3 regions of the Novosphingobium kaempferiae genome follow, and region 1 is predicted to be linked to each of the others. Evidence: predicted binding sites of a transcription regulator. Region 1 holds the regulator's gene; each other region holds the start of a gene.
The links. The regulator LexA, encoded in region 1, represses DNA repair genes until DNA is damaged. The targets are predictions, from matches to a motif close to GTTCCNCNCTTGTTCT.

Region 1 (10,372 bases):
GCCTACACAACGCTTCGCAGTCGCTTCGGGGCGCATCACGATGTCGGCGGAGGCGCTGGATGCCATCAAGGCCGGAGATGCGCCGAAGGGCGATGTTCTTGGCACAGCGCGGATCGCCGGGATCATGGCGGCCAAGCGGACTGCCGACCTCATACCGATGTGCCATCCGCTCGCGCTGGATGCCGTGAACATCGACTTCACGTTCGAGGCCGATGCGATCCGCGCCACTGCGACTGCTTCGCTGACAGGCAAGACAGGCATAGAAATGGAAGCAATAACAGCGACTTCCATCGCACTCATAACGATTTACGACATGGCCAAAGCCTTGGACAAAAGCATGGTCATCGGCGAAATCCGCCTCGTCGAGAAGCGTGGCGGCAAGTCCGGCCACTGGAAAGCTGCAGGATGGACCGAGTAACCGCGCCCCCCCTTCCCCTGGAGGAAGCGCAGGCGCGGCTTCTTGCCTTGGCATCTCCGCTCACGATCGAGCACGTCGATGTGGAAGGCGCTCTCGGGCGATATCTCGCCGAGCCGCTCCATGCCCGCCGGACCCAGCCTGCGGCCAGCCTCTCAGCGATGGACGGTTATGCCGTCGCTGGTTTGAACCTCACCGGCCCCTGGCGTGTCGTGGGAGAAAGCGCGGCGGGTCATCCGTATATCGGCACTATCGCAATCGGCGAGGCCGTCCGCATCTCCACCGGCGCGGTGTTGCCCGCTGACGCATCGGCAGTAATTCTCCAAGAAGATCTGGCGCGCCATGGCGACGAGATATCGCTGACCGGCGAAGCGCCCGTTCCCGCAACGAAGCATATCCGCCCTCGCGGCATGGACTTCATCGAAGGCGCTGAAATCCTGCCTAGAGGCAAGCCGGTCGGTCCCGCACAGACGGCCCTCGCCATCGCGGCAGGACACAAGTACCTGCCCGTATCCCGCAAGCCCCGCGTCGTCATCATCGACAGCGGCGACGAACTTGCTGCCGACCCGGAGCACTGCGCGCCTCACCAAATCCCCGCCAGTAACGGCGCGATGCTCCTGGCTTTGGCGGGTTCAACCGCCGTCGATGCCCGGCGGATCGGCCCGGTTCCCGATACGATCAAGGCCATTACCTCCACTTTCGAGGCATCGTCCGACGCCGACCTCATCGTAACCAGCGGCGGAGCATCGGTAGGCGATCACGACCTCATCCGTCCCGCTCTCGAACGATGGGGTGCCAGCATCGATTTCTGGCGCGTGGCGATCAAGCCGGGCAAACCCATTCTAGTGGCCACGCGCGACACAAATGGCCGCCGCCAGATCGTGCTTGGACTTCCCGGAAATCCGGTGTCGAGCTACGTCACCGCCTATCATTTCATGCTACCCATGCTCCGCGCGATGCTTGGCGCTGCACAGCCATTACCGATGCACTTCACGGCCTCGTTAGGCGAACCGTTGCGTGCCAACGGAAAGCGTCGCGAATTCTTGCGCGGATGGTGGAATGGGGAAACCGTCATCGCCAATCCCTTGCAGGACAGCGGCGCACTTTCCTCCATTGCGGCCAGCAATGTCCTTATCGACCGCGCCGCATTTGCCGAAGACGCGCGGGTGAACGACAAGGTTCAAATCTATCTGCTTCAGAATGGCGGTATTGCTTAAGATCGTTTCGATTCGTTGCTTGATTGTTCCCTCAATGTTCACTACCAGAACAAACAAGGTCAGGTTTTCCCTGGTCCGGAGGTTACGAAAAGGCAGCGACAATGTTGACGCGCAAGCAGCACGAATTGCTCCGGTTCATCCAGACGCGTCTCGAAGACAGCGGCATTTCCCCGAGCTTCGAGGAAATGAAGGAAGCACTCGATCTCAAGTCGAAATCGGGCGTTCACCGGCTGATTTCTGCGCTGGAGGAGCGCGGCTTCATCCGCCGCCTGCCCAATCGTGCCCGCGCCCTAGAAGTGCTGCGCCAACCCGACAATGCCGGGACGAAGCCCTCGCGCGCCACGGCCACTAACGACGACACCGGCATCGCGGCGATTCAGCCTGCGCGAAGCGCGCCGCAGCCTGCCAATGACGTCATCGAAATCCCGCTGCACGGCCGCATCGCTGCCGGCGTACCGATCGAGGCGCTGGAAGGGCAGTCCATGCTACCTGTTCCCGCTGCGCTTCTCGGATCAGGAGAACACTACGCGCTCGAGGTTTCCGGCGACTCGATGGTCGAAGCCGGTATTCTCGATGGCGACTTTGCACTTGTGAAGCGCACCAACTCGGCGCGCGACGGCGAAATCGTCGTGGCCCTCATCCGTGGTGAAGAAGCGACGCTGAAGTATCTCCGGCGCGAATCTGGCATGGTTCGGCTTGACCCGGCCAATGCCGCGTACGAGCCGCAGATCTACGGACCGGATGAAGTCGAGGTCCAGGGCAAGCTCGCCGGCCTGCTTCGTCGCTACAATTGAAGTTCATTTGCTGAAGCCTGTTCGACCCATAGGATGAACGGGCTTCAATCCCAATTGCTGCCGCAGGTGCTTTGCCTTCATGACCGGCAGTAGTGGTGCGGGCATATGGCTTGCCTTACCGCCCAAGCCTTATGACGGCATGATATGTCGAATTGGCCGCAAGGCCTAGCGATGCGCACGCTTAACTGCCGTGTTGGGCGCCGCCGTTCGCCACCAGCCATGTTCGCCTTGCGTCTGAGCCACGGTTTCGATGCGCTGGTCTTCGATATAAACGGCAAGGCCACCGGTCTCGGCCAGCGAAGCGCGGTCGGCTTTGAGCCATCGAGGCTGGCAACTGCGCGGCAGCCATCGGTCGGCGATGACGATGTCGCTATGCTCGCAGGCGGCGACCAGGGCGCGTTCAGGCACTGCATCGCGGCCACGGGACACGAGAAGGCGACGGGTGATGCCGGAACGCCTGATCTCCAGAGTGCAGAAGTCCCGGTTGCAGACGGCGCCCGGCCAGCGGTCGAGCGGCATTGGCTCGCCTTCCATGCCAGCTTGTTCCATGAGGTTGTCCCGCGCGTAACCGCTCGCGCCATCTCGCAGGACGAAGAGGCGGCCGCCTGCAGGATCGACCAGACCGACATGACGGCCATCACCTGAAATCAGGATATCGGCAGGTGGAGCCAGCGCCAGCAGCCCCGTGCCGATCAGTGCCGGTGGCAGGCCCAGCCAACGGATTTGGCCGCTCCACAGGCCCAGCCAGAGTCCCCCAGCCACGAACAGGAGGAAGGCACCCGTTCCCGAGGCCGGAAGGAGGTTCACGGCTCCGGGTCGGGATGCGAACCAGTGCGCCAGGCCGGTGAGCAGATCGATGGCATGGCCCGCCAGCCACCACATCGGCGCACCTGCCCCGACCACATCCAGCAGGAGCGCGGCGGCCAGCAGCGGCATGACGACGAATGTCGACAGCGGGATCGCCACGACATTGGCGATCGCCCCGTACACGCCCGCTCGGTGGAAGTGGTACAGGCCGATCGGCATGAGCGCGAGGTCGATCACCACGCCGGTCAGCAGGAGCAGCCCGACATGGCGCAGCCCGCGCATCGCCAAGCCCTCGCCACGGGGGCCGAGGAAGTGCCGCACCGGCTCGGACGTCGTGACGGCGGCAAGCGCCAGCACCGCGCCGAAGCTCATCTGGAAGCTCGGGCCGGTCACCGCCTCCGGCCACAACAGCATCACGCAAAAAGCCGCGACGGCCAGCATTCGCAGCGACAGCGGCTCGCGACCGAGCGCCATGGCAGCGAGTACGAGCAGTGCGCCTATGCATGAGCGGACGGTCGGCACTTCGGCGCCTGACAGGAGCGTATAACCCACCCCCGCCAGCGCCCCCGCCCCCGCCGCCAGCACCAGCAACCTGACCCGCAGCGCCAGCCAGGGAAACAGTGCGAGCACCCTGATGACGATCAGGTAGACCGCACCCACCATCGCGCTCACATGCAGCCCGCTGATCGAAAGCAGATGCGCCAGCCCCGAATCGCGCATCGCTTCGTCGTCGGATCTGGAAATGCCGCCCCGATCGCCCGTGACGAAGGCAGCGGCCATACCACCGCGCCGTTCGCCGATGCGCTCGCGTATATGATCGGTGAGCGACTGGCGCAGACCGGAAAGCCATGCGTCGTCGTCCATGCCCGGTTCGATGACTTCGATCTCCCCGATCGCCGAACCCGTCGCCGCGATGCCCGAGAACCATGAGGTACGCGCGAAGTTGTATGCTCCCGGCAACATCGGCGGCGCGGGAGGCATGAGTCGTCCCTTGAATGCCACCAGATCGCCCGCCGAAAGCTCCGCGGTGGAGGCTTTTCCCGGCACGTTCACGCGCACCTTGATGGCGCGTCCGGTTTCCGGCTCGCGCATGGCGAGCGTCAGCCGGTCGCGCTCCAGTGCCGGTTGTGGTTCGACGCCCAGTACCCGACCTGTAAATGTCCCGGAAAGCGGCCGGGCGATGGGCGGTTGGCCGACCAGTTCGGACCGGCCCCACACCACGATGCATCCCGCCAGCACAAGCAGCGGCAGCACCTGAAGCGCCCGCATCGCATGAGGCCACGCATTGCACCAACGAAAGGACGCGCAAGCAATTGCAGAAACTGCAATACAAAGCCCACAAAAGCCCGCCCACCATGGCGCCGAAGGCAGCCAAAACCACGCAATTATGCCGGTTGCGAAGGCTACCGTGAGCCATGGAGCCCGATCGAATCCGGCCTGCGAAAGAAAACGCTCGACGACCGCCAAAACCCTCGACAAGACGCCTTCACCGGTCCATGGCCCATGCTGCAATGCAGCGGCTCCAGGCCCCTGCGGAGGCGGATTTTGACAAGTCGCGGCGTGGGTCCCCATGGCCGCCAATAGGACAGGAAGGTCGGGTAGATGGCAAGCGGCAGTGCATCGGGCGAAGCGACTGGCAAGGAGGCCCCAATGCTCCGCCCTGTCGTCACGCGCTTTGCTCCATCGCCGACCGGCTATCTCCACATTGGCGGCGCCCGCACGGCGCTGTTCAACTGGCTCTTCGCGCGCCACCATGGCGGCAAGTACCTCCTGCGCATCGAGGACACCGATCGCGCCCGTTCGACGGATTCTGCGATCGACGCGATCTTCGACGGCCTGTCGTGGCTTGGCCTCGACGGTGACGAGGCGCCGGTGTTCCAGTTCGCGCGTTCGGACCGCCATGCGCAAGTGGCCGCGCAGCTCATGGAGAGCGGCAACGCCTATCGCTGCTACCTGACCCAGGAAGAACTCGCCGAGCGCCGTCAGAAGGCGCAGGAAGAGCGCCGGCCGTTCCGCATCGACAGCGAATGGCGCGACGCCGATCCCTCGACCTGGCCCGCCGACCGTTCGTGGGTCGTGCGCGTCAAGGCGCCGCGTGACGGCGAGACGACGATCGAAGATCTCGTCCAGGGCTCCGTGACCGTGCAGAACGAGGAAATCGACGATTTCGTCATCCTGCGCAGCGACGGCACGCCGACCTACATGCTGGCCGTGGTGGTGGACGACAACGACATGGGCGTGACGCACGTCCTGCGCGGCGACGATCACCTCAACAACGCCTTCCGCCAGCTCGTAATCATCCGCGGCATGGGCTGGGACGTGCCGGTTTACGGCCACGTTCCGCTGATCCACGGTTCGGACGGCGCCAAGCTGTCGAAGCGCCACGGCGCGCTGGGCGTCGACGCCTATCGCGACGAGATGGGCCTGCTGCCCGAAGCGGTGTTCAACTACCTGCTGCGCCTCGGCTGGGGCCACGGTGATGAGGAAATCATCAGCCGCGAGCAGGCGATCGAATGGTTCGACATGGTCGACGTGGGCAAGAGCCCGTCGCGCTTCGACCTTGCCAAGCTACAGAATCTCAACGGGCATTATGTGCGCGAGGCCGACGACGTGCGGCTCGCAGGTCTCGTCGAAGCGCGCCTCGATGGCGTGGACGGCGATGGACCTGCCGACCTGCTGGTCCGCGCCATGCCCGTGCTCAAGGTCCGTGCAAAGGACCTGAACGAACTTGCAGAAGGCTCTGCCTTCCTCTTCGCCAAGCGCCCGCTCGCCATGAGCGAGAAGGCGCTGGCTCTCCTGACCGTCGAGGGGCGCGAGCGCCTTGCGGCGATTCACGAGCGCCTGTCCGGCCAGGCCGACTGGACTCTTGAGGCATTGGAAGCCAACCTGAAGGCAATGGCCGAGGCCCTCGGATTGGGACTCGGCAAGCTCGCGCAACCCTTGCGGGCAGCCCTGACGGGTCAGACGACTTCGCCGGGGATTTTCGACGTACTGGTACTGCTCGGACGGGAAGAGAGCCTCGCGCGCATTGGCGAGCAGGCACAGGTTCCCGCCGGGTCGCAGTCATAAGGAGATAATTGGTGGGTGATCAGGCTAAACTGAGCGCTGGTGGCGCGGACTTCGAATACCCGGTTCTCAAGGGCAGCGTTGGCCCGGATGTGATCGACATCCGCAAGCTCTACGGCCAGACGGGCAAGTTCACGTTCGACCCCGGCTTCACCTCGACCGCGAGCTGTGAATCGGCGCTGACGTACATCGACGGTGACGAAGGCGTTCTGCTTCATCGCGGCTACCCGATCGGCCAGCTGGCCGAACACTCGTCGTTCATGGAAACGAGCTACCTGCTCCTGAATGGTGAATTGCCGAGCAAGGATGAGCTCGCCACCTTCGAGAACACCATCACGCGCCACACCATGCTGCACGAGCAGCTGGCAACGTTCTATCGCGGCTTCCGCCGTGACGCGCACCCGATGGCGATCATGTGCGGCGTCGTCGGCGCGCTTTCGGCGTTCTACCACGATTCGACCGACATCGCGGACCCCGAGCATCGCAAGATCAGCTCGCACCGCCTGATCGCCAAGATGCCCACGATCGCGGCGATGGCGTACAAGTACTCGGTCGGCCAGCCCTTCCTCTACCCCGACAACAAGCTCAGCTACACCGGCAACTTCCTGCGCATGACCTTCGGCGTGCCGGCGGAAGAGTATGAGGTGATCCCGGCGGTCGAGAAGGCGATGGACCGCATCTTCATCCTCCACGCCGACCACGAGCAGAACGCCTCGACCTCGACCGTGCGTCTTGCCGGTTCGTCGGGCGCGAACCCCTTCGCGTGCATCGCGGCGGGTATCGCTTGTCTCTGGGGCCCTGCCCATGGCGGCGCGAACGAAGCCGCGCTCAACATGCTCAAGGAGATCGGCACGCCGGATCGCATCCAGCACTACATCGATCGCGCCAAGGACAAGAGCGACCCGTTCCGCCTGATGGGCTTCGGTCACCGCGTCTACAAGAACTACGATCCCCGCGCGACGGTCATGCAGTCGACCCTGCGCGAGGTTTTCGAGGCTCTCAACGTCACCGATCCGCTGTTCGAGACCGCGCTGCGCCTCGAAGAGATCGCGCTCAGCGATCCCTACTTCGCGGAGAAGAAGCTGTTCCCGAACGTGGACTTCTACTCGGGCATCATCCTGTCGGCGATCGGCTTCCCGACCACCATGTTCACCGTGCTGTTCGCCCTCGCCCGCACCGTGGGCTGGGTCGCGCAGTGGAACGAAATGATCTCGGATCCCGGCCAGAAGATCGGCCGTCCGCGCCAGCTCTACACCGGCCCGACGCAGCGCGACTACGTGCCCGTCGACAAGCGCTGAGCAGCGACGATATCCGCGAGCAATCGCGGTTACCCGAAGAAGGCCCTCGCGAAAGCGGGGGTCTTTTTCGTTTGGGCTTGTCCATTTGGATACTTGCGCCACAATCCGGCCTCATCCGCAGCGCATCCTCGATGCTCCAACGGGGCCGCTATCACATGTCTTTCATTCGAATCCTGGCGGTGGCGCTGGGCATATTGGCCATTGCGGCCGGACTTTTCGTCGTCCTGCAGGGCACGGGCGTGCTCAAGTGGCCGGCGGACAGCTTCATGGTCGGCGAAAAGAGCTGGGCCATTCGCGGCGCGGTACTGGCGGTGGTCGGCGGGATCGTCGTCTGGCTTGGAAAGCGCTGCTAGCTCAGCCTTCCGGGTCGCCCGGAACCTCGAGCGTGAAGCGCGCGCCCTGCCCCGGCGTGCTTTCGACGGTGAGATCACCGTTCATCGCCCGCGCAAGTCGGCGCGAGATGTAGAGGCCAAGGCCCGAACCGCCATCGCCGCTGCGCCCGAGGCGCTCGAACTTCTCGAAGATCCGTTCCTGATCGGCGATGCCGAGGCCCGGCCCCTGATCGCCGACGATAGCCCGCGCACGGGTGCCATCGGCCTCGACGCTGATCGTCACGCGCGAGCCCTCGGGCGAATAGCGGATCGCGTTGCCGATGAGGTTGAGCAGCACCTGGAGCACGCGGCGGAACTCGGCGAGCGCGGGCGCGCTGTCCTGCAAGCCGGGAGCCTCGATCACGATGCCCTTCTCGCGCGCCTTGACGCCGAGGATACCCGCCGCCTGTCGCGCCACTTCCGACAGGTCGATGAAATCCGCCGTGGTCACGAAGCCGTCCGCCTCGACGACTTCGAGGTCGGCCATGTCCTCCAGCAGATCGAGCAGCAGCTTGCCCGCGCTGGCGATCTCGCCCGCATATTCCGCGTAAGCATCGGGCAAGGGCCCGGCCAGGCGCGTGCGGATCGTCTCGGCATTGGCGACGATGCGCGCGATCGGCTGCTTGAGCACGGGCGCGAGATCCTGGCCGACCAGCCCCCGTCGCGGCGCCTGTACGACGCGATGCTCCGACGGGATGGCATCGGGCGGGGCCTGATCGGAAAGCAGCAGCAGTTCGAAGCCCGAAGGCTCGTAGCCGGGGCGCATCTGCGGGATCAGCGACACGCGCCAGCTGCGCGACGATCCCTCGACGATCACCGGCGCACCGTCGAGCAGGCGCCAGTGCAGCGGCTGCTGGTGCGTGACGTTCTCTGGCGGGAGGAAATCCGTCCAGTTCCGGCCGATTCCCTGCTCCATCGCGGCGGCCAGCCCGGCAAGTTCTGCCGAATCGGATGTCGCCGCGATCACCCGCTGCCCGGCATCGAGCCACGCGGACAGTTCGGCGAGATGCCGGTCGGTGACCGCACGGCGTTGTCCAGCAATGGTGCCGTCAAGCGCGATAAGCGGCTCGGCGTGCCAGCTGCGCACGCGGATCGCGCAGCCCTCGCCCTCCGGCTCGACTTCGACCCATGTGGAGATCACATCGCTGCCGTCCTGCGCATTCACGGCGCAAGCGACCGGCAGCTGCGACCGGCGGGCACTGCGCACCAGATCGAGCAGTTCGGGCACGGCGATGGTACCGGGCACCTCTCCTCCACAGCGCAGTTGCAGGCCCGCCAGCGGCTCATCGGCACTAAGCAGGCGATCCTGCCCGTCGCAGGCCGCGCGTGCGAGGATGGCGCCTTCTCCCGAAATCATGCGAATCCGCCCCCGGAGAGGATCGACGCCGCACGTCGTCCATCGAGCGCAGCAAGCCCCTGCGGCAGCGCCGACGCCGGATGGAGCACCAGCATTTGGTCCTCAAGACGCGCCTGCGATGCTCCCGCCGCCAGCAAGGCCAACGCGAGCCGCGCCTTCTGCCCCGGCTGCGTAGCCAGTATCGCCGCCTCGCGGGAAAGCCCCGCCCGCAGCCCCAGCGCACTCAGAAACAGCGCGACGCCCGCATTCCCGATCGTCAGCGACCCATCGCCTTCGGATTTTCCGACAATCCGCGCCGCCAGCGCAAGCCGATTGACCCCGACTGCATGAGCGCCGCGCACTTCCGTTTCGACCGCGAGTGCCCGCTCCGACAGTGCCGGTTCCGCCCCCACCAGCGCGCGCAGGATGCCGAGCACAGCCTCAAGCACGTCGCCCGGCAGTTCCGCCAGCGGCAGGGCAAGACGACGCTGCGCCTGGCTCCAGCGCGCCTGCGCCGCCACGAAGGCCCGCGCGTCGAAGTCACCCGCCGCCAGGCCTGCTTCCAGCAGCGGCGAGACGACCGGATCGAGCACGAGGCGCTCATGCAGACGCTCCGCCAGCTGCCATTCGAGCGCCAGCGCATGAACGTGGGTCAGCAGCACCGCATCTTCGAGGAAGGCCCGTGTCAGCACCGCGATCTCGTCAGGCGCATGGGCGCGTCGGTCGGCCTTTCCGATCAGCGCGTCGAGCAATTGCGCCGCGACATCGGCGAGCATCCCGCGCACCCGCGCAAGGACTTCCTCGCTCAGCAGCGCTGGCTCCTCGGCCGCGACGAGATAGCGCAGCACCGGCAGCGCCGAAGTGGCCGCCGCGTCGCCCCGCGCGAGGTCGCGCCGCAGCGCCGCTTCCGCAGTCTGCGCATCTGCCGAAGGAACGGCCTGATCGATCATATGCCCTGTCTAACCGGCATCTGGTTAATCCCGGGTTATCCGTCGCGTCGGCGTGGGAGAACCAGCGCCGCGACGACGAGACCGGCGGAAATCAGGCGCACCGCCAGCAGCACCTGCC
Region 2 (10,372 bases), 1.7 Mb from region 1:
ACGGGAGTACACATACATGATTCTGCAGACCACGCTCAGCCTTTCCGCCGCTGCGGCCGTGCTCGCCTTCTGGCTGGCAGTGCGGACCGGCAAGGCACGCATGGCGGCGAAGGTGTGGCACGGCGATGGGGAGAATCCGCTGCTCCTGCGCCGGATGCGCGCGCAGGCCAACTATGGAGAGAGCGCGCCCTTCGTGCTGATCCTGGTCGCCGCGATCGAACTGTCCGGCAAGGGCGGCCAGTGGCTGTCGATCATCGGCGCGCTCTATCTGCTGGCCCGCCTCGCCCACGGAATCGGCATGGACAAGCCCGAGAAGTCGCCGCTGCGCGCCGTGGGATTCATTGTCAGCGTGCTCACGCTTCTCAGCCTCGCGACGATGGCAGTACTGATCGCGCTCGGCCGATTCTAAACGCTCTTCAGGCCGGGAGCCCGCGCTTGACCGCCTCGTCGCTGACGTAGGGATTGGTGCGGCGCTCTTGCCCGAAAGTGCTCACCGGCCCGTGGCCCGGCACGAAAGTCACGTCATCACCGAGCGGCCATAGCTTCCTGGTGATCGAGTGAACCAAGTCCTCGAGGTTCCCGCGCGGGAAATCCCAGCGACCGATGCCGTTCTGGAACAGCACGTCGCCGACCATGGCGAACTTGCTCGGTGCATGGTGGAACACGACATGGCCCGGCGTATGGCCGGGGCAGTGGACGACATCGAGTTCCAGTTCGCCGACAGTGACCTTGTCGCCATCTTCCAGCCAGCGGTCGGGCTCGAAGGTATAGGCCTCCATGTTCCAGCGCGGACCGTCGTCATTGAGCTGCGCGATCCAGAAGCGGTCCTCCTCCTGTGGCCCCTCGATCGGCACGCCGAGTTCCTTGGCCAGCACGCCCGCCTGCCCGCAGTGATCCAGATGGCCATGGGTGACGAGAATCTTTTCCAGCTCGACACCGGTCTTCTCCAGCGCCTGCTTCAGCTTGGGCAGGTCTCCGCCGGGATCGACAAGCGCACCCTTCATCGTGGCGGTGCACCACAGTAGCGAGCAGTTCTGCTGGAGCGGCGTCACGGGGATGATGCCCACGCGCGTCGGTTGAGTCTTGTCGGTGCCTTGCGTCATGCCCACGGAAATGGCCGCAGAAGCGCGTCAATGCAACCGGACAGGCCGACTCAGATCCGCCCGCCCTTCCACACGACACGCCCCACGACATCGACTTCATCGACGGCGCACTCGGCGGGCGGATAGGCGGCGTTGTCGCTGATGAGGACGAGCAGGCCGGGCCGTGACGTATCCAGTCGCTTGACCAGCAGGGTTTCACCAAGGCGCACCACATGGATGCCGTCGCGCGGCGCCCGTGCGCCACGGTCCACGAGAATCTCGTCCCCATCCCGCAGTGTCGGCTCCATCGAATCGCCAGTCACGACGATGATCGAGAGACCATCCGGCTGGAGTCCGAGGCTGCGCAGCCAGCGAGCCGAGAAACGGATGGTATCGAACGCCGATTCGTCGTCCGAGCGTGCACCGGGCCCTGCCGAAGCACCGATGGCGAGGCGGGGAACGTCGTGCCAGTCCCTGCGCCGCTCATATTCCTTCGATATGTAGGATTTTTCTTTCGATCGTCCCAGTTCCGATTCGGGCACGCCGAAGAACCGGGAGAGCATTCCCCGGTCCTGCTCCTCCAGCTTGCGAGGGCTGCCTTTTCGCACAAACTGTTGAAGATAACTCGGGTTTTTCCCGATCATCTGCGACAGTTTCGCAAGGCTCACGCCCCTGCCCTCGGCAAGTTCGAGCAAACGGAGGCGGATCGGGTCGATGTCCATCTTGTAATCCATAGTCGTAGGATTTTTCCTAGACAAGTGGGGTCATGATGTGAACATAAAGAGAACGAAAGGGCGAATCCAGATAGGGAAAGGACCACACCGGATGCTGCTACGCGAAATCGAGCGCTTCCTACGCCAAACCGCCATGCCCCGTACCAAGTTCGGCCGCCTTGCCGCTCACGATCCCCGCTTCGTGGGTGACCTGCGCAACGGCCGCGTCCCGCGCGACAAGACGGCCACGCGGGTCGAAAATTTCATGAATGCCTACCTCACCGGCGCGATGGAGAACCGCCATGCACACTGATCTGGTCCGCGAAGCCCGCCAGCCTTTCGCCTCCGCCCCTGTCACGGCCCCGCTTGCCGCCCCCATGCGCTTTGCATCGGCCACGCGCGGGCCGTGGCTGCGCCTGCTTTCCGAAGTCATGCAACTCGCAGGTCCGGGTGTGGAGTTTGTCCAGCACGGCGAGCGTGCCTGGGCGAGCGCCACGTTCACCGGCGCGCGTCACACCATCGTTCTCGCCTTTGAAGGCGCGCAGGCGATCGCGCACGGGGAGACTTTCATCGCCGCGCTCCCCGATCACGAATTCAGCGTGCCGCGCCACCTCGTCGCCGATGCGGCGATCGTGGCGGTCGAGCATCGGCAGGGCCCGCCGTACATGACGGTCGAGGTGGAACTGCTGGTACTCGAAGACTGCTGAAGGACCGCGTCGTCCCGGATTTACTCCGGGACGACGCATGGCGAGCGCTCAGAGCGCCCGCGACAGTTCCTTGATCTCGGTGTTGAGGATGCGGTCGTTCTCGGAATAGTCGACCGGGCAGTCGATCAGGTGAACGCCCGGCGTATCACGACAATGCGCGAGCAGTTCCTTGAGATGCGCCGAACTCTCCACCCGATAGCCGTTCGCGCCATAGCTCTGCGCGTACTGCACGAAATCCGGGTTGCCGTAGTTCAGCCCGAAGTCCGCGAAGCCCATGTTGGCCTGCTTCCAGCGGATCATGCCATAGGCATTGTCGTTCAGGATCAGCACTGTCAGGTTCAGGCCGAGGCGCACGGCCGTCTCCATCTCCTGACTGTTCATCATGAACCCGCCGTCGCCGCAGACCGCGAGCACCTTGCGATCGGGATAGACCATCGCGCTCGCCATCGCCGACGGCAGCCCCGCCCCCATCGTCGCCAGCGCATTGTCGAGCAGCACCGTGTTCGACTTGGTCGCACAGTAGCCACGGGCGAACCACAGCTTGTAGACGCCGTTGTCGAGGCAGACGATCGCATCGTCGGGCAGCGCATCGCGCACCTGCTTCACGGCATGCGGCGGGAAGATCGGGAAGCGTTCGTCCGATGCCAGCTTGTCGGTGTGCTCGACCTCGGCGGCGCGGTAGCGCAGCATCGCGTCGAAGTTCCACTTGGGCGACGGGGTGATCGCCTCCTTGATCTGCCACACGGCGTTGGCGATATCGCCGATCACCTCGATATGCGGGAAGTAGACCGGATCCACCTCGGCCGTCTTGGTCGAGACGTGGATGACCTTGCGATCATCGCGCGTGCCGTCGTTGTGCATGAAGAACGGCGGCTTCTCGATCACGTCATGGCCGATGTTGACGATGCAGTCGGCATCCTCGATAGCGCGGTGGACAAAATCGCCCGCAGATAGCGCCGCGCAGCCGAGGAACATCGGGTGCCGCTCGTCGATCACGCCCTTGCCGAGCTGCGTCGTCAGGAACGGGATGCCGGTCTTCTCGACGAACTCGCCCAGCATCTTGCTTGTCATCTTGCGGTTCGCGCCCGCACCGATCACGAGGAGCGGCCGCTTCGCCGTCTGCAGCGCGTCGACCGCCTGCACGATCGACTTCACGTCCGCCGTCGGACGACGCACGATCGAGCGCGGCACAGGGCGCGAATCGGTGTGTTCGTCGGCGATATCCTCGGGCAGTTCGATATGCGTGGCGCCGGGCTTTTCCTCCTCGGCGATGCGGAACGCCTCGCGCACGCGGCTCGGGATGTTGTCCGAAGACGCCATCTGGTGCGCATACTTGGTGATCGGCTGCATCATCGAGACGACGTCGAGGATCTGGAAGCGTCCCTGCTTCGACTTCTTGATCGGCTTCTGGCCGGTAATCATCAACATCGGCATGCCGCCCAGCGTCGCATAGGCGGCGGCGGTGACGAAGTTCGTCGCGCCCGGCCCCAGCGTCGAAAGGCACACGCCCGCCTTGCCGGTATGGCGGCCATAGGTCGCCGCCATGAAGCCCGCGCCCTGCTCATGCCGCGTCAGAATCAGCCTGATCTGTTTCGAGCGCGACAGCGAATCGAGGAAATCGAGGTTCTCCTCGCCGGGAACGCCGAAGATGTACTCGACCCCTTCCTGCTCCAGACATTCGATGAACAGGTCCGACGCCTTGCGCTTGTCGCTCTCAGCCATGATCCGCTTATCCCCACTCGTTCTTGTCAGCCGGTCCCTCAATGTCCGGCCGTCTTGATCGAGGCTGATACGCGATTTGACTCAGGGTCGTCCCTGATAAATCGGCCAGCCCATCCGAAGAAAATATCAGGTGCGGCCAAGCAGAGCTAGTAACCGACCGAAAGATCGACCTGGTGCGCCAGTTCCTCGCCCCGCTGGTAGCGACCGAGGTTGTCGAGGAACCGCGCCGATCCGCGCGCGAACAGCGCGTCCTGCGCCCGACCCGACAGGTGCATCGAGATATGCACGTTCTCGCGCGACCACAGCGGATGGTCCGAAGGCAGCGGCTCGGGCGTCGTCACGTCGAGGAACGCGCCGCCCAGATGGCCCGAATCGATGGCGGCAAGCAGTGCGTCCTGATCGATCACCGTGCCGCGCGCGAAGTTGAGCAGCGTCGCGCCCGGCTTCATCGCCGCGAACTGGTCCGCCCCGAACATGCCGGTGGTCTGCGGCGTCGAAGGCACGATCAGGATCACCCAGTCGAACCGGCCGAGGGCACCCTGCCACTGATCCTGCCCAAGTTCCCCCGGCCCCGGGCGCCGCCGCGCGCTGGTCACGTTCGCCCCGAACACGCGCAGGATCTCCGCGATGCGCGCGCCGATCTCGCCCGCGCCGATCACCAGCACTTCGGAACCGAGCAGTTCGCGCTTGCCCGGTGGCTGCGTGAGCCATTCGTGCCGGTCCTGCGCGCGCACGACCTCGCGCCAGCCCTTCGCCATCGTCAGCATGCCCATGACCGCGTATTCCGAAACGGTCTGCGCATGGATGCCCGCGCCGTTGGTCAGGCGCACGCCCCGCTCGCGGAAAGTGTCGAGCGGCAGCCAGTCCACGCCCGACGACATCGCGCTGTACCACTTGAGCCCGGACATCAGCGGGATCGCCTCCTTCGCGCTCGGCGGCGCGATCATGTCGAGCCAGGCCACCTCGGCGCGCGGGGCGATCTCCATCAGTTCATCGGCATCCTCGAACCACAGCGGCTCCACCCCTTCGGGCAGCTTGCCCTCGATCCACGGGCGCGAGTTGGCATTGAGAACGGCGACGGTCATTGACGGGCTCCGGAAATCGGCAAGAAAGGAAATGGGGAAGTTCTGACAGGGAGGATCGGGATGGCAAGAGCAGGATTCGCATCGATATTTGTCGTTTTGGCGACGATCGGCAGCATCGCGCCCGCATGGGGCCAGGACGAAGGTCTCGGCGAGGTTATCGTCACCGCCATGCGCCGCGAGGCGGACGACTACAGCGCCGACATGCCCGCCGTGGGCCTGCGCCGCAAGGCGGACTTCGCCGTCGTCGAGGTCGCCGTCTCGGGTGATACCCGCGACAAGGCCCAGCGCGAGGGCGAGATCTACGACATGATCCGCAGCGCCATCGCCGCCGCGCCGAAATCGGGCGTTCAGCTTGCTTATGGCGAGCGCACCCTGCAGCCGCTGACGCTTGCCAACTATCGCGAACTGACGCTGGGCGGCGAAGTCGGCCCGACAGCCAGCGCACCACGTTCCTCGCCAAAGTCGCGCTGGCCGGCGGCATGGACGCGCAAGGCGCGCAGACCGCGATCACCGCCTTCGTGAAATCGGTGAAGCCGGTTGGCCGCGCGCTGATGAACGAAACCGGCGACCTGACGCTGTCAGTAGTCGCGCCCGACCAGTATCGCGGCGCAGTGGCCGAGGCGATCGCCAAGGATGCGCGGGAGATGGCCTCGCGCGTCGGCCCGGACTACGGCGTCGAGATAGAAGGCCTCAGCCGCCCGGTCGAATGGGCGCGCGCGGGGCTGTCGGAAGTGCTGCTCTACATGCCCTACAAGCTGGTCGTGGTGCCGAAGCGGTAGGCCCTCGCAGATAACTTTCCATCGTCATTGCGAGCGCAGCGAAGCAATCCAGCGTGACGGCCTAGCCGTGGATTGCTTCGCTGCGCTCGCAATGACGAAGAAAATGGAGGTTCAGCCTAGCCTCCACTCCCAGCCAAGCGGGTCGCCGTCCATCGCCTCGACGCCCTTCGCCGCAAGTTCGTCGCGCAGCGCGTCGGAGGTGGCGAAGTCCTTGTCGGCGCGGGCCTGCTTGCGGCGGGTGAGCACGTCCTCGATCTCCGCTTCGGTGATCTCGGCGGTCTTGGGACGCAGGCGCAGATCGGCGCGGCCGGTGCCGAACAGGTCGAGGCCGAGCACAGCGTCCATCTTCTCGACGACGGTGCGCTTGGCCGAGGCATCGACCTTCTTGGCCGCCAGCACATCCTCCAGCGCGGTCAGCGCAACGGCGGTATTGAGATCTTCGCCGATCGCCTTCTCGAAAGTTTCGAGCATCGGCGCGAGCTTGGGGTGGAAAGCATCGCCCGCCTCGGCATCGGCAAGCCGTTCGGCCACGATGATCATGCGCTTCAGGCGCACGAGCGCCGCCGCCAGTCCTTCCCACGAGAACTCAAGCTCGCTGCGGTAATGCGCCTGAAGGCACATCATGCGGTAGCCGAGCGGATGGTAGCCCTTGTCGATGAGCAGTTGCAGCCGCAGGAATTCACCCGACGACTTGCTCATCTTGCCTGAGCGCTCGACAAGAAAATTGTTGTGCATCCATACCTTGGCACCCGAATTTACGGGCACGTCGAGGCTGCAAGAGTCTTCTGGCTTGCAGCAGAACGCCTGGTTCTGGGCGATCTCGTTCGGATGATGGATCTCGCGGTGGTCGATGCCGCCGGTGTGGATGTCGAACGGGAAGCCGAGCAGGTCGCCGCTCATCACCGAGCATTCGAGATGCCAGCCCGGCGCGCCGCGACCCCAAGGAGAATCCCACTCCATCTGCCGCTTCTCGCCCGCAGGCGTCTTGCGCCAGATCGCGAAGTCGGCGGCGTTGCGCTTGCCGTCCACGGCCTCGATGCGGCCCTCGCCTTCCTCGGTCACGGCACGCGCAAGGCGACCGTAATCGGCAACCGTGGAAACGTCGAAGTAGAGGCCGCTTTCCAATTCATAACAGTGATTTGGAGCTATCTTCTCGGCAAATTCGATCATCTGTGGCACGTAGTCCGTGGCGATCGACCACTTCGCGGGCTGGCGGATGTTGAGCGCCGCGATATCGGCCCAGTAGGCCTGCGTATAATGCTCCGCGATGTCCCAGATGGACTGCGCCTGAGCGCGTGCCATCTTCTCCATCTTGTCCTCTCCGGCATCAGCGTCGTCGGTCAGGTGGCCGACGTCGGTGATGTTGATGACGTGAGTGAGCTTGTACCCCTTGTGGCTCAGCGTCCGGCCCAGCACGTCCGCGAAGACATAGGCGCGCATGTTGCCGATGTGGGGATAGTTGTAGACCGTCGGCCCACAGGTATAGACACGCGCCTCACCAGCATGGACGGGCTCGAACGCTTCTAGCTTGCGAGTCAGGCTGTTGAACAGCGTGAGTTGGGGTGCGTCGGTCATGACGCGGGCATTAGGCAGGAGACGGGCGCAGTCAAGCCGCGCCCGCGCCTCACTCCTCCTCGAACAGCCCCGCAAGCTGCTCGATCATCGTGCCGCCCAGCTGTTCCGCGTCCATGATCGTCACGGCGCGGCGGTAGTAGCGGGTGACGTCGTGGCCGATGCCGATGGCGACGAGCTGGATCGGGGACTTGCTCTCGATCCATTCGATCACGCGGCGCAGGTGGGCTTCGAGATAGCCGGCCGAGTTCACCGAAAGGGTCGAATCGTCCACCGGCGCGCCGTCGGAGATGACCATCAGGATGCGGCGGTCCTCCTGCCGGGCGAGCATGCGGTTGTGTGCCCAGAGCAGCGCCTCGCCGTCGATGTTCTCCTTCAGCAGCCCCTCACGCATCATCAGGCCGAGGTTCTTCTTGGCACGGCGCCAGGGCTCGTCGGCCTTTTTGTAGACGATGTGGCGCAAGTCGTTGAGGCGGCCGGGGTGCTGCGGCTTGCCGTTCGCCAACCATGCCTCGCGGCTCTGGCCGCCCTTCCATGCGCGGGTGGTGAAGCCGAGGATCTCCACCTTCACGCCGCAGCGCTCCAGCGTGCGCGCCAGCACGTCGGCGCTGATCGCCGCGATCGAGATCGGGCGCCCGCGCATCGAGCCGGAATTGTCGAGCAGCAGCGTGACGACGGTGTCCTTGAACTCCACGTCGCGCTCGATCTTGTAGGACAGCGACTGCCCCGGCGAGACGACCACGCGGGCAAGGCGCGCCGCATCGAGCAGCCCCTCTTCCTGATCGAAGTCCCACGAGCGGTTCTGCTGCGCCATCAGGCGGCGCTGGAGACGGTTGGCAAGGCGTGTCACCACGCCCTGCAGGCCCTTGAGCTGAGCGTCGAGATAGGCGCGCAGGCGGGTCAGTTCCTCCTCGTCACAGAGGTCCGAGGCGCCGACGACTTCGTCGAAAGCCTCGGTGAAGACCTTGTAGTCGAAGCTGTCGGGGATGTCGGTCCACGGGCGGTTGGGGCGGACGGGGAGCATGCCCTCCTCGCCTTCCTGACCTTCCTCGCCCTCCTCCATGTCGTCGGAGGTTTCGCCCTCGGCCTCGTTCTCGCCTTCGTCGTCGCCCTGCGACGGCTCGGCGGCCATTTCCATGGGCTCCTGATCCTGGCCCTGCTCGCCGCCTTCTTCCTGCTCCTCGGTCTCCTCCTCGCCGTCCATGTCGTCGGCTTCGTTGGGTTCCTGCGGGATTTCCTCGGCGCGGGTCAGTTCGAGGTGCTGGAGCATGTCGAGCGACAGGCTCTGGAACGCCTTCTGGTCTTCCAGCGAACTGGCCAGCGCATCGAAGTCGGCGGCGGCCTTGCGCTCGATCCAGTTGCGGACCATCTCGACGCCGGGGCGCGCGACTTCGGGCACTTCCTGCCCGGTCAGCCGCTCGCGCAGCAGCAGCGCCAGCGCCGAGGGGACGGGCACGGCGTCGGGCGTATCGGCGCGGGTGATCGGGTCGGAGCCGATGCGCGTCAGCAGTGCGGCATCCAGATTGCCGCGCATCCCTTCATAGGCATTGGCGCCGAGTGCCTCGTAACGGACCATCTCCACCGCATCGAACGCGGCGCGGGCCGTGGGCTCCGAGGGCGCATTGCGCATGTGGAGCTTGTCGTCATGATGGCGCAGCTTGAGCGCGAAGCTGTCGGCGAAGCCGCGCGCCTGCATCGCGGCGGCGCGCGGAAGGCTGCGGCCGGGCATCGGCACGCGGAAAGTGCCGCCGGTCGAACTGGGCGCGTCGGCGGTCCAGTTCACCTCGATCTCGGCCTCCTGCGCAATGGCGCGCGAGGCACCGGCGAGGACGGACTTGAAGCGGTCTGCAGGGGATTCGTCGGACATCGCCTGAACGCCTAGCGCATCGGGGCGGCTGGCTCAAATGGGCGATGTGCGAGGGGGGAAAGATGGGCGGGCTGCGCAAGCAACCCGTCATCCCGGCCTTCGCCGGGATGACGGGTTGCTTTAAAGGATCAGATCGACTGGCCGGTCTTCGCCCAGTCGGCGAGGAAGCCTTCGATGCCCTTGTCGGTCAGGACGTGCTTGAACAGGCCCTTGATGACGGCCGGCGGCGCGGTCATCACGTCGGCGCCGATGCGGGCGGCTTCGAGGACGTGGACCGAGTGGCGGACCGAGGCGACGAGGATTTCGGTCGCGAAGTTGTAGTTGTCGTAGATCAGGCGGATGTCGCTGATCAGCGCCATGCCGTCGAAGCCGTTGTCGTCGTGACGGCCGACGAAGGGCGAGATGAAGGTCGCGCCAGCCTTGGCGGCGAGCAGCGCCTGGTTGGCCGAGAAGCACAGCGTCACGTTGACCATGGTGCCGTCCGAGGTCAGCGCCTTGCAGGTCTTGAGGCCATCCACGGTGAGCGGCACCTTGATGCAGACGTTGTCGGCGATCTTGCGCAGCACTTCGGCCTCGCGCATCATCCCGGCGTGGTCGAGCGCGACGACTTCGGCGCTGACGGGGCCGGTGGTGAGGCCGCAGATCTCGCGCGTCACTTCCATGAAGTCGCGGCCGGACTTCGCGATCAGCGAGGGGTTGGTGGTCACGCCGTCGAGCAGGCCGGTTTCGGCCAGATCCTTGATGTCGGCGATTTCGGCGGTGTCGGCGAAGAATTTCATGTTGCGCAGATCCCTAAGGCGCCGCGAGGGGGGCGGCGATTCTGGCCGCCCCTATAGGGAATGCCG
Region 3 (10,372 bases), 440 kb from region 1:
TCATCATGTCCCGCCCGGCCTCTATGCGTTTCGAGATCGCCGCCTCGCCTTCGCGGCTGAGCATCTCGACGGCGCCGATTTCGCGCAGGTACATCCGTACCGGATCGTCGGTGCTGCCCAGAGCATCGGCCTTCCTCGCAGCCGGTTCGCGGCGCTGGAAGGCCGCACCTGTATCATCGGCCTCATCGCCCGGTTCGTCATCGTAATTGGCGGCAGCGCCGGCGCCGGGCTCGGCATCGACAGCCTCATCACCATCGTCACTGTCATCATCGTCGTTGTCGACGACCTTCACCCCCATCTCGGAGATGGCAGCCATGACATCCTCGATCTGGTCAGTCGTCATCTGATCCTGCGGCAGCGCCGCATTCAGTTCGCTGACGGTGATTGTCCCGCGGCGCTTGGCATACGCGATGAACTTTGCCACCGAACCACGGCTCGCTTCGATCAGCGGTGTGTCGAGATCGTCGCGCTGATCGTTTTTGGTCATGGTCTTGCTGTCATCTCATTCGAAAGGTCCACGGCCCTCTGCGCGCCTGGACAGTATGAAGGGTTGCGAGCGCCCTTGCCTCACAACCGCGCGAAGTTCCAGCAGCCTATTCCCGACCGCAGTCTATCCCCGACCGAAACCGGCGTGTTCGATGCCGCCTTCTATTGCGAAGCTCAGATCGGATGCACGCCAAATCCCGGGCGACGTTTTAGTGAGCCGAGTGTCGCCGGACCCGTTTGGGGTTGCCGCAAGGCTTCAGCATCATGGTTCGATATCCTCGTGGAACCCGGAGCAGTGCGCTGCCGTTGAACACTCAATCGGAACTGATCGTCATGTGGATTATGGAACGGACGCCATCGCTTCGCACAGCGGCACATTATCGGGACGCGTTACAGGAACGGGCCGGAGACATATCCCGTGCGTGGCAGGCGCACAGGGTTCAGATCGCCCAGACTTGCCGTCGATCTCTCCCGCGCCTGCCTGCCGACTGAAGGCATTCGCCCCATGTTGCGGTCCCGGTGACCGGCACATTTTCGATGTGTGTGGTGGACCTGTTGTGTGCGCAAGGATCATGCACACCACCGATTTGCGGAACGTTGCGCAAACCACCGGACGTCAATCAAAGAACCCAAGCTGCCACGAACCAATGGACGAAGGATTGCCGACGATGCCCAGCATTCGGCACATATGGGTGGCAGCTGCACGTTATTCGGCCATCAGGCTTGCAGCACACGCTTCTACTCGCGAGGCGCGGTTAGGACTTCGGCGTGACCCAGACTTCGACCGGGGCAGCGAACTTGCCGGGCGCAGGCTTTCCGACATGCACACGATCCGCGGTGACCTGTTCGCCGGTCGCAAGATGCAGGGTCACCCAGGGTTTGGGCATGCGCTGGAACGTCAGCTTCTGGATTGGCTGTCCCGTCGTCGAATTCATGATTGTGGCGATGATGCTCATCGCCGCCGCCTAGACGCGCCGCGCATCCCGCGTCGATGCCTCGCAGCTGCATCACTGGTGGATAACGCCGCGGTAGCAGGTATGCGACGTTTCGGTTCGCGGTTTGCGCGTGCTTCGGATGGCGGCACGCCCGCCCCTGCGCCCGAAGCGCAACCTTCGAGCAGGCGTTGCCATCATTTGCGCGGGGCCAGTGCCGGAATGGCTGCGACCGCCATGGAATGATCCTGACATTGCGCCGCACGGATGGCATGCTTCCCACTGTTCGAGCGGAGGTAGCATGTGCAACGACTTCAAGCTGGAAACCGATATCGCGGCGATCCTTGCCGAACTGGAGGAGATGCGCTTCAGGATCGACCTGCCTGAAGGCAAACCCAACGTGCCGTCTCGCGAGGACATCAGGATGACCGATATCGCGCCGATCATCCGCTCAGGCGTGCCGGGGGATCGCAACTCCGCCGATCTGGTCAATCGCCGTTGGAGTTGGGCCGGTTCCCAAGGCAAGCCGGTCTACAACTTCCGCTCTGAGGGCAGGCAGTTCAGGTCGCATCGGTGTCTCGTTCTCACCGACGGTTTCTACGAGTTCACCGATCCCGAAGTTCACGGCCAGAAGCGCCTCGACAAGTGGCTCTTCACTCTGAGGGATCACACCTGGTTCTGCATGGCCGGCATCTGGCGCGACAATCTGGAGGGCGAAGCGTTCACGCTTCTGACCATGGCCGCAGGCAAGGACGTCGCGCCCTATCACCATCGCCAGATCATACCGCTTCCGCGCGAACGCTGGGCTGACTGGCTGGATCCGACAATCCCTTCCAGTGAGGTTCTTATCCACCTTCCCGCCGGTTCGCTGCCAGCCGTGCGGGTCTATCCGACACCGGGAGAAAAGGCTCAGGGAGCGTTCGATCTCTAGGAGAGCCGAACATCATCCCCACATGCATAGAGCCCGATCCCCTGCCGGCTTTCACACCGCCAGGACGTCGAGGTAAATCCTGTTCGTCGGCGTTTCCGGGACACTCCGGCCAGCCTTCCTGCATGCCGGATGTTGCAGCCACCGCCACGAAAACGCGCGCAAATCTCTTTCAGAGGTCACTAGTGTGCACATCGCCCTCGCTGGAATTCTTTCCCGTTTTCAACCCGTTGCTTAGCGACCATGACGCGCCCTTGCGGGCGTCTGCGCCTTGACGCCAACCCTGATAAAATAGAACATAAAGCGAACATATGAGTCGCGATTGATCCATGCTCCTGCAAACCGCCCTTCCTTCCCGGCTGCCTGCCGAACAGCTTGCCGCGCTACGCGCGCAAGTCGCCCAAGCGCAATCGGATCGCGGTCCGGCACTGCCCTTCGGCATCCCGGAGATCGACACGCGGCTCGCCGGAGGCGGCATTGCCGGCGCCTCCCTTCACGAGATCGCCGCTGCCAGTGCCGGCTGGGCGGACGATGCCGCAGCCACTCTTTTTGCCGCCGGCATAGCTGCACGCTTTGCCGCAGAGAATGGAATGACGGTCCTGTGGGCGTTGAGCCGCTTCGACCTTTATGCGCCGGGTCTCGAGCAGGCCGGCCTCGGGCCGCACAAGATCCTTTACGCACAGGCAAAAAAGGATGCCGAAATCCTTGCTCTGGCAGAGGACGCCTTGCGTGACGGCTCGCTTGCCTGCGTCATCGCCGAAGTCAGGTCAGCCGACCAGACGGCAACCAGGCGCCTGCAACTCGCAGCCGCCGATGGCCGGACGCCGATGCTGCTCTACCGGCGGCACCGAACCCGCGAGCGCAATCCGCTGTCCCAGCCATCGTCCGCCATGACGCGCTGGAGCATAGGGGCCGCCCCTTCCGAGCGCCTGCCTCACACCGGTGTCGGCCGTGCACGGTGGCACGTCGATCTCTTACGTCAGCGCGGCGGCGCTCCCTTCTCTCTTGTTCTCGAGGCTTGCGATGATCAGGGTCGCCTCGCTCTACCTGCCGCAGTTGCCGATCGAACGGCTGCGCCGGCAGGAGCGACCATCCGCGCCGCGTGATCGCGCCGCCCCTCGGCCGGACCTCGGGCCGCGTTTCACCGAGCCTGTCGATGACGACCCCGGCCCCTGCTCCGTGCCTCGCGGTGGCGGATGGCGTCCCGGTGCGCGTTGGGCGCAGGACCCGGAGCTTCGCGCGAAGCCGAGGGTGGGCGACATCGATGCCCTGCCCGCCCATCAGCGCCCGACCATGCGTGAAATGGGCCGGCGCAGCGAAGCGGCGGATCATCCTTTTCGCGCCATGGGCCCCGATGATGCAGGTGCGCCATGGCCGGCAGCGCCTGCACTGGCAAACTTGGCGCATCTGGCAAGGCCGGTTGTGCTGATCGAACGGGCGGGGCAGCGCGACATCATAACGTCCGCCTGCCCCATCGCGCGCGCGCTCGGGCTGCATCCCGGAATGGCTGCGGCACATGCACGCGCTCTTGTGACGGACCTTGATGTCAGCGATGCGACGCCGGGGGACGACCGTGCATGGCTCGACCGGCTCGCGCTTCACGCGGCTCGCCACTGGACACCCGTGGCGAGCGTCAGTCCACCGGACGGGCTCTGGCTCGAGCTTACCGGCACGACACATCTTTTCGGTGGCGAGGAAAGCTTCTGCCGCCGGGTCGTGCGTTTCCTCGCGCACCTCGGCTTCACCGCGCACATTGCCATTGCCGGTACGCCGGGCGCTGCCCATGCCCTCGCCCGTTTTGCTGGCAAGCCGATCATCGTACTGCCTGGCGGCACCGAAACCCATGCGATTGCCCAATTGCCGCTTGCGGCGCTGCGGCTTTCCGACGAGGCATTGGGAAGCGCTGCCCGGTTCGGTCTGGAGCGCATCGGCGATCTCTATCCGATCGCCCGAGGACCGCTTGCAAGGCGCCTCGGTCTTCGCACCGTCGAACGCCTCGATCAGGCACGCGGACTGGCAGCGGAACCCATCGTGGCGATCGTGCCGTTCGCAGCACCGTATTCGGAGCGCAGGCTGCTCGAGCCGATCAGCACGGCAGATGCGATCAACCAGGTCATCGGCGATCTCGCCGATGACCTGGTCCGCGAACTGGAACGGCGCCGGCTGGGGCTGCGTACCGCGGCCCTCACCTGCACGCGCGTCGATGCCGTCGAGCAGCGACTCGTGATCGGCACTGCAGGCGCAACGCGCGATGCGCGACATCTCGCGCGCATGTTCGCCATGCGTGTCGAACGTATCGACCCCGGGCTCGGCATCGAAGTGATGCGTCTCGTTGCGCCACGCGTCGAGGATCTGCAGCCGGTCATGATCGGGACCTTTCCCGGTCCTGACGGCAGGGAGCCCGACCTCGCGCCGCTCGTCGATCAGCTTGCTGGGCGTGCCGGGGAGAAGGCCCTGTTCCGCATCGGTCCGGTCGAAAGCGATGTGCCCGAGCGCGCGGTGCGACGCGCTCCCCCTCTCGCATTGCCTCAAGGATGGCCGCAATGGCGCCGGCCGGTCCGGCTGCTTCCCCATCCCGAACCGCTGTCCGGCGTCGTCGCGCTGATGCCCGATCACCCGCCCCGGCGGTTTGCCTGGCGCGGCACGCTGTACAAGGTCGCGATCGGCGAAGGGCCCGAACGCGTTCATGGCGAATGGTGGCGCTCGGCACGCGAGATGTGGGCCGTGCGCGACTACTTCATGGTCGAGACCGATGGCGGCGAACGCTTCTGGCTGTTCCGGCGCGGCGACGGGCTCGATGCACCGACCGGTGATCTGAGCTGGTACATCCACGGCGTGTTCGGGTGATGGCGCGCTACGTCGAACTCCAGGTCACCAGCCACTTCTCGTTCCTGCGCGGTGCGTCGGCACCGGAAGAACTCTTCGCGACAGGCGCAGCATTGGGGCACCGCGCGCTCGGGCTTGCCGATCACAACACGCTTGCCGGAATCGTGCGGGGCTGGGACGCCCAGAAGACAAGCGGCGTCCGGATGATCGCGGGATCGCGCATCGATCTCACCGATGACCGCGCGCTGCTGCTCTATCCCCGCGACCGCGCCGCCTGGTCGCGCCTCACCCGACTGCTGTCGCTCGGCAAGGGACGTGGCGGCAAGGGCCGGTGCATCCTGTCCTGGAGCGACGTTGTCGAACACGCGGCGGGTTTAGTGGCGATCCTGCTTCCCGATCAGCCTGACAAGCGCACCGCCGCCGACCTGCAGGATCTTCGCTCGGTTTTCGGGCGCGACGGGTTCAGCGCGTTGTCGCTGCGGCGCCGGCCGGGCGACATGGTCCGTCTCCACGGCCTGGACAGGCTCGCGCGCGAGGCGGGGGTGCGCAGCGTCGCGATCGGCGACGTCCTCTATCACGATCCCACGATGCGTCCGCTGCAGGATGTGATGACCGCGATCCGGGAAAAGACGACGATCGATGCGCTGGGCTTCCGGCGCGAACGGTTCATGGATCGCAATCTCAAGTCGCCTGAAGAAATGGAGCGGCGGTTCGCGGCGTTTCCCGATGCGATCCAGGCGGGCGCCGACATCGCCGAGCGCTGCCGTTTCGACCTTGGCGAAATCCGGTACCAGTATCCCTACGAGCAGGTCATGGCCGGACGCAGCGCGCAGCAGGCTCTCGCGAGCCTTACCGCGGATGCGGCGGCGCGCATGTTTCCCGGCGGCCTGCCGCAGGCCTATGCGAAGCAGATCGACCACGAACTGACGCTCATCGACCGGCTCGGCTATGCGCCCTACTTCCTGACGGTGAATGCAATCGTCACTGAAAGCCGCCGGCGCGGCATCCTGTGCCAGGGGCGAGGATCGGCGGCCAACAGCTGCGTGTGCTTCATGCTCGGCATCACCTCGATCGATCCGATCCGACACGAGCTGCTGTTCGAACGCTTCGTCTCGGGCGAGCGCAAGGAACCTCCCGACATCGACGTCGACTTCGAGCACGAGCGCCGCGAGGAGATCATCCAGTGGATCTACGAGACTTACGGCCGTCATCGCTCGGCACTTACCGCTGTCGTCACCCGCTACCGGACCCGCGGAGCTGTGGCCGAGGTCGGCAAGGCCCTCGGCCTGCCTCGAGACCTTACAAAAATGCTGACCGGGCTGGTTTGGGGCTGGTCGATGGAAGGGATCACCGACGAACAGATCGAGAGCCTCAATCTCAATGCCGACGATCATCGCCTGCGCTTGACGCTGGAGCTTTCGCGCCAGCTGATCGGCACGCCCCGACACCTCTCGCAGCATCCCGGCGGCTTCGTGCTGACGCACGAAAGGCTCGACAATCTGGTACCCATCGAGCCGGCGCGCATGGAGAACCGCCAGATCATCGAATGGGACAAGGACGACATCGATGCCCTGAAGTTCATGAAGGTCGACGTGCTGGGCCTCGGTATGCTCGGCTGCATGAACCGCGCGTTCAACCTGCTCGAGCAGCACAAGGGCGTGTACAAGACCATGGCCGATCTGCAGGACGATGACCCGGACGTCTACGCCATGATCCAGAAGGCCGACACCCTCGGGGTCTTCCAGATCGAGAGCCGCGCGCAGATGTCGATGCTGCCGCGCATCAAGCCGAAGGAATTCTACGACCTCGTCATCGAGGTCGCGATCGTGCGCCCGGGCCCCATCCAGGGCGACATGGTCCACCCCTACCTTCGGCGCCGTGAAGGCAAGGAGACGCCGGAATATCCCAGGCCCGAGCTCGAGGCGGTTCTGAGGAAGACGCTCGGTGTGCCGCTGTTCCAGGAACAGGCGATGAAGGTTGCGATCGTCGGTGCGGGCTTCACGCCGGTCGAGGCCGACCAGCTGCGCCGCGCCATGGCGACCTTCAAGCTGACCGGCGGTGTCAGTCACTTCTACGACAAGCTGGTGAACGGCATGATCGCCCGCGGCTATCCCAGGGACTTTGCCGAGCGCACCTTCAAGCAGATCGAAGGCTTCGGCTCCTACGGCTTTCCGGAAAGCCATGCCGCCTCGTTCGCCAAGATCGCCTATGCCAGCTGCTGGATGAAGCACCATCATCCCGATGTCTTCTGCGCGGCGCTGCTCAACGCCCAGCCCATGGGTTTCTACGCCCCGGCCCAGATCGTGCGCGATGCGCGGGCGCATGGCGTCGAAGTCCGGCCCGTCTCGATCAACCACAGCCACTGGGACTGCAGCCTCGAACCGGGACGGGGCAGCCTCCATGCGGTCCGCCTCGGCTTTCGCCAGGTTCGCGGTCTTGCCAACATCCATGCCGCCGCGATCGTCGCGGCCCGGGGACCTGCTCCCTTCCAAAGCGTCGAGGAAGTCTGGCGCCGTGCCGGAACCCCGCGCGCTGCGATCGAGCGCCTGGCAGAAGCCGATGCATTCGCCGTCCTGGGCGAGGATCGACGCCAGGGCCTCTGGAAAGTGAAGGGACTGGGCGAGGCCCCGCTGCCGCTCTTCGCAGCGGCCGACGCGCGCGAGGCGGGGTTCTTGCCCGAAGGGGTTGAACCCGACGTCGATCTGAAGGCCATGAGCGCGGGGCGCGAGGTCGTCGAGGACTATCGCGCACTCCAGCTTTCGCTGCGTGGTCATCCGCTGCAGTTCCTGCGCTCCCGGCTCGATGCCATGCAGGTAGTCCGCTGCGCCGACTTGCCGTCCGTTCGTGATGGCCGCAACATCGAGGTCGCCGGTGTCGTGCTCGTTCGCCAGCGACCCGGCTCGGCAAAGGGAGTGCTCTTTGTCACGATCGAGGACGAGACCGGGGTCGCCAACGGCATCCTGTGGCCGGACAAGTTCGAGATCTATCGCCGCCAGATCATGTCCGCCTCGATGATCGCCATGCGCGGACGTCTCCAGAAGGAAGGCGATGTCATTCACATCATCTGCGACCGTATTGTGAACCACGATGACATGCTGCGCGCGATCGCGCAGAGCGACTTCACCGTCGCACCTGGGCGCGGCGACGGCGCCAGTCACGGCGGCGGGCCCGATCCGCGTCAGCCCAGCATCCCGCGCGGCCGGACGCTGGCCCCGCCGCCTTTCCCGACCACTCACCCTTGCGACGATCTCATCGCGATCCGCAGTCACGACTTCCATTGAGCCACTTCCCCTTGAGCCTGCGGGCTCACGAGCCCGGCTCGCGGTTGTCCCCGTCTCGATATCCGCTTGCCTTCCCCCTTCGCCTGACACGCCCTATCAGGCCCGACCATGACGAGCCTCGAGCCTTGCCTCGCCGAAGCCGCCCGCATGCTTGCGGCACATCCGGACTTCAAGGTCCTGCGCAGGCTGACACAGGTGCAGCGCCTTCATGATGGACCGGCCTATGGCGCAACGCGCGTGGGCGTTGCCATCGACGTGGAGACCACCGGGCTCGATCGCGAGACTGATCGGATCATCGAACTTGCCGTCCAGCGCTTTCGTTTCGACGAGCGTGGCCGCGTCCTCCAGGTTGGCACGCCGCGGGTGTGGTGAGAGGATCCGCAGGCTCCACTCGATCCGCGCATCACCAGGCTCACGGGCCTCACCGACGACGTGCTGGCCGGCCAGAGCATCGATGAGGCAGCAGCCATCGAAATCCTGGCTTCGGGGGACCTCATCGTTGCCCATAATGCCGCCTTCGATCGTCCGTTCGTCGATCGCCGCCTCCCCGCGATCGCCGGCAAGGCATGGGCCTGCACGATGGCCGAGATCGACTGGCTCGAGCTTGGCTTCGATGGCCGCGCCCTCGCACAACTCGTCGCGCAGTGTGGCTGGTTCTACGAGGGGCACCGCGCCGAAAACGACATCCTGGCGCTCATCTACCTTCTGGCGCATCAGACGCCCGATGGTGAGACCATACTCGCCAGGCTGGCTGCCTCCTGCGAGCGGTCCAGCTTCCGCGTCAATGCCGTGGATGCACCGTTCGAGGGCAAGGACGCGCTGAAGGCGCGAGGCTACCGCTGGGATCCGGCCATGCGCTTCTGGTGGCGGACCATCGGGGAAGAGGAGATGGAGATCGAGCGAACCTAGCTGCTCCAGGATATCTACACCGGTCACGGCGAGCCGGCATTCCTTCCGCAGTCCGCCTGCGAGCGATACCGATAATGATGTGGCATCAACATGTCTGAAACCGCAGGGCTTCCCCCGGCCCTCGCGTGCTCTATGAAGCGATCATGCACAAATCGATCCTGCTGGCCGTCTCGCTCGCCGCTTCTCTCACCGCCACCACGCCCGCCCATGCCTGGGGACCGGTCGGTCACCGCATCACCGGCGCAATCGCCGACGAGAACCTGAGCGGTCTCGCCCGGGCCAATGTCCGTCTGCTGCTCGGTAGCGAGGACCTCGCCGAGGCGGCGACCTGGCCTGATGACATGAAATCCGACGGGCACGTCTTCTGGCAGAAGCAGGCGAGCCCGTGGCATTACGTGACCGTTGCCGGCGACGATTACACCGCATCGGACACGCCACCGGCGGGTGACGCGAAGACCGCGCTCGCGCGCTTCACCGCGACGCTGCGCGATCCCAAGGCCACGCCCGACGACAGGCGCCTCGCCCTTCGTTTCATCGTCCATATCATCGGCGATCTGCATCAGCCGCTCCATGCCGGCACCGGAACCGATCGCGGCGGCAATGCGGTTTCGGTCACCTGGTTCGGCAAGCCGACCAACCTGCATTCAGTGTTGGATTCGGCGCTGATCGAACAGCGCTCGCTCTCCTACTCCGAGTATGCCGCATGGCTGTCGCGATCGATCACACCAGCCGAGGTCATCGCATGGAACGAGCGCGATCCCGCAGTCTGGATCCACGAGAGCATCGCGCTGCGCAGGACGATCTATCCCACCGATCCAGCCCTTTCATGGGATTATGCCTATGCACATCGCACCGAGATCGACGATCAGCTGAAACGTGCGGGCGTTCGCATTGCGGCTTACCTCAACTGGGTCCTCGACGCGCCGCTTCCTCCAAAGGGCAACGCGAAGCGCTAGTGCTCGCGCCCAAGAGCTAAAGCATCTCGAGTGGACGGCGTCCGCCCGGCGTCG

Region 2: the regulator LexA is predicted to act here: its motif matches at 1,855-1,870, upstream of LO787_RS15890 (S24 family peptidase).
Region 3: the regulator LexA is predicted to act here: its motif matches at 2,640-2,655, upstream of LO787_RS21740 (ImuA family protein).

The regions. Positions count from the first base shown of each region.
Region 1 covers NZ_CP089301.1:5,214,708-5,225,079, forward strand. Annotated here, with positions in the region: gene moaC (cyclic pyranopterin monophosphate synthase MoaC) at 1-418, shown strand, start outside; gene LO787_RS23660 (molybdopterin molybdotransferase MoeA) at 406-1,632, shown strand; gene lexA (transcriptional repressor LexA) at 1,734-2,426, shown strand; gene LO787_RS23670 (ComEC/Rec2 family competence protein) at 2,592-4,700, opposite strand; gene gltX (glutamate--tRNA ligase) at 4,836-6,302, shown strand; gene LO787_RS23680 (citrate synthase) at 6,314-7,597, shown strand; gene LO787_RS23685 (hypothetical protein) at 7,753-7,950, shown strand; gene LO787_RS23690 (sensor histidine kinase) at 7,952-9,325, opposite strand; gene LO787_RS23695 (hypothetical protein) at 9,322-10,254, opposite strand; gene LO787_RS23700 (hypothetical protein) at 10,290-10,372, opposite strand, start outside.
Region 2 covers NZ_CP089301.1:3,475,829-3,486,200, reverse strand. Annotated here, with positions in the region: gene LO787_RS15900 (MAPEG family protein) at 17-409, shown strand; gene LO787_RS15895 (MBL fold metallo-hydrolase) at 417-1,103, opposite strand; gene LO787_RS15890 (S24 family peptidase) at 1,154-1,804, opposite strand; gene LO787_RS15885 (hypothetical protein) at 1,908-2,108, shown strand; gene LO787_RS15880 (hypothetical protein) at 2,098-2,502, shown strand; gene LO787_RS15875 (acetolactate synthase large subunit) at 2,551-4,224, opposite strand; gene LO787_RS15870 (D-2-hydroxyacid dehydrogenase) at 4,371-5,309, opposite strand; gene LO787_RS15865 (hypothetical protein) at 5,406-5,831, shown strand; gene LO787_RS15860 (hypothetical protein) at 5,789-6,088, shown strand; gene cysS (cysteine--tRNA ligase) at 6,200-7,663, opposite strand; gene cobT (cobaltochelatase subunit CobT) at 7,713-9,527, opposite strand; gene fsa (fructose-6-phosphate aldolase) at 9,656-10,306, opposite strand.
Region 3 covers NZ_CP089301.1:4,779,558-4,789,929, reverse strand. Annotated here, with positions in the region: gene rpoD (RNA polymerase sigma factor RpoD) at 1-487, opposite strand, end outside; gene LO787_RS21750 (hypothetical protein) at 1,242-1,442, opposite strand; gene LO787_RS21745 (SOS response-associated peptidase family protein) at 1,561-2,349, shown strand; gene LO787_RS21740 (ImuA family protein) at 2,676-3,452, shown strand; gene LO787_RS21735 (DUF6504 family protein) at 3,370-5,193, shown strand; gene LO787_RS21730 (error-prone DNA polymerase) at 5,193-8,453, shown strand; partial or broken gene LO787_RS21725 (3'-5' exonuclease) at 8,562-9,362, shown strand; gene LO787_RS21720 (S1/P1 nuclease) at 9,506-10,318, shown strand; gene LO787_RS21715 (aldo/keto reductase) at 10,335-10,372, opposite strand, start outside.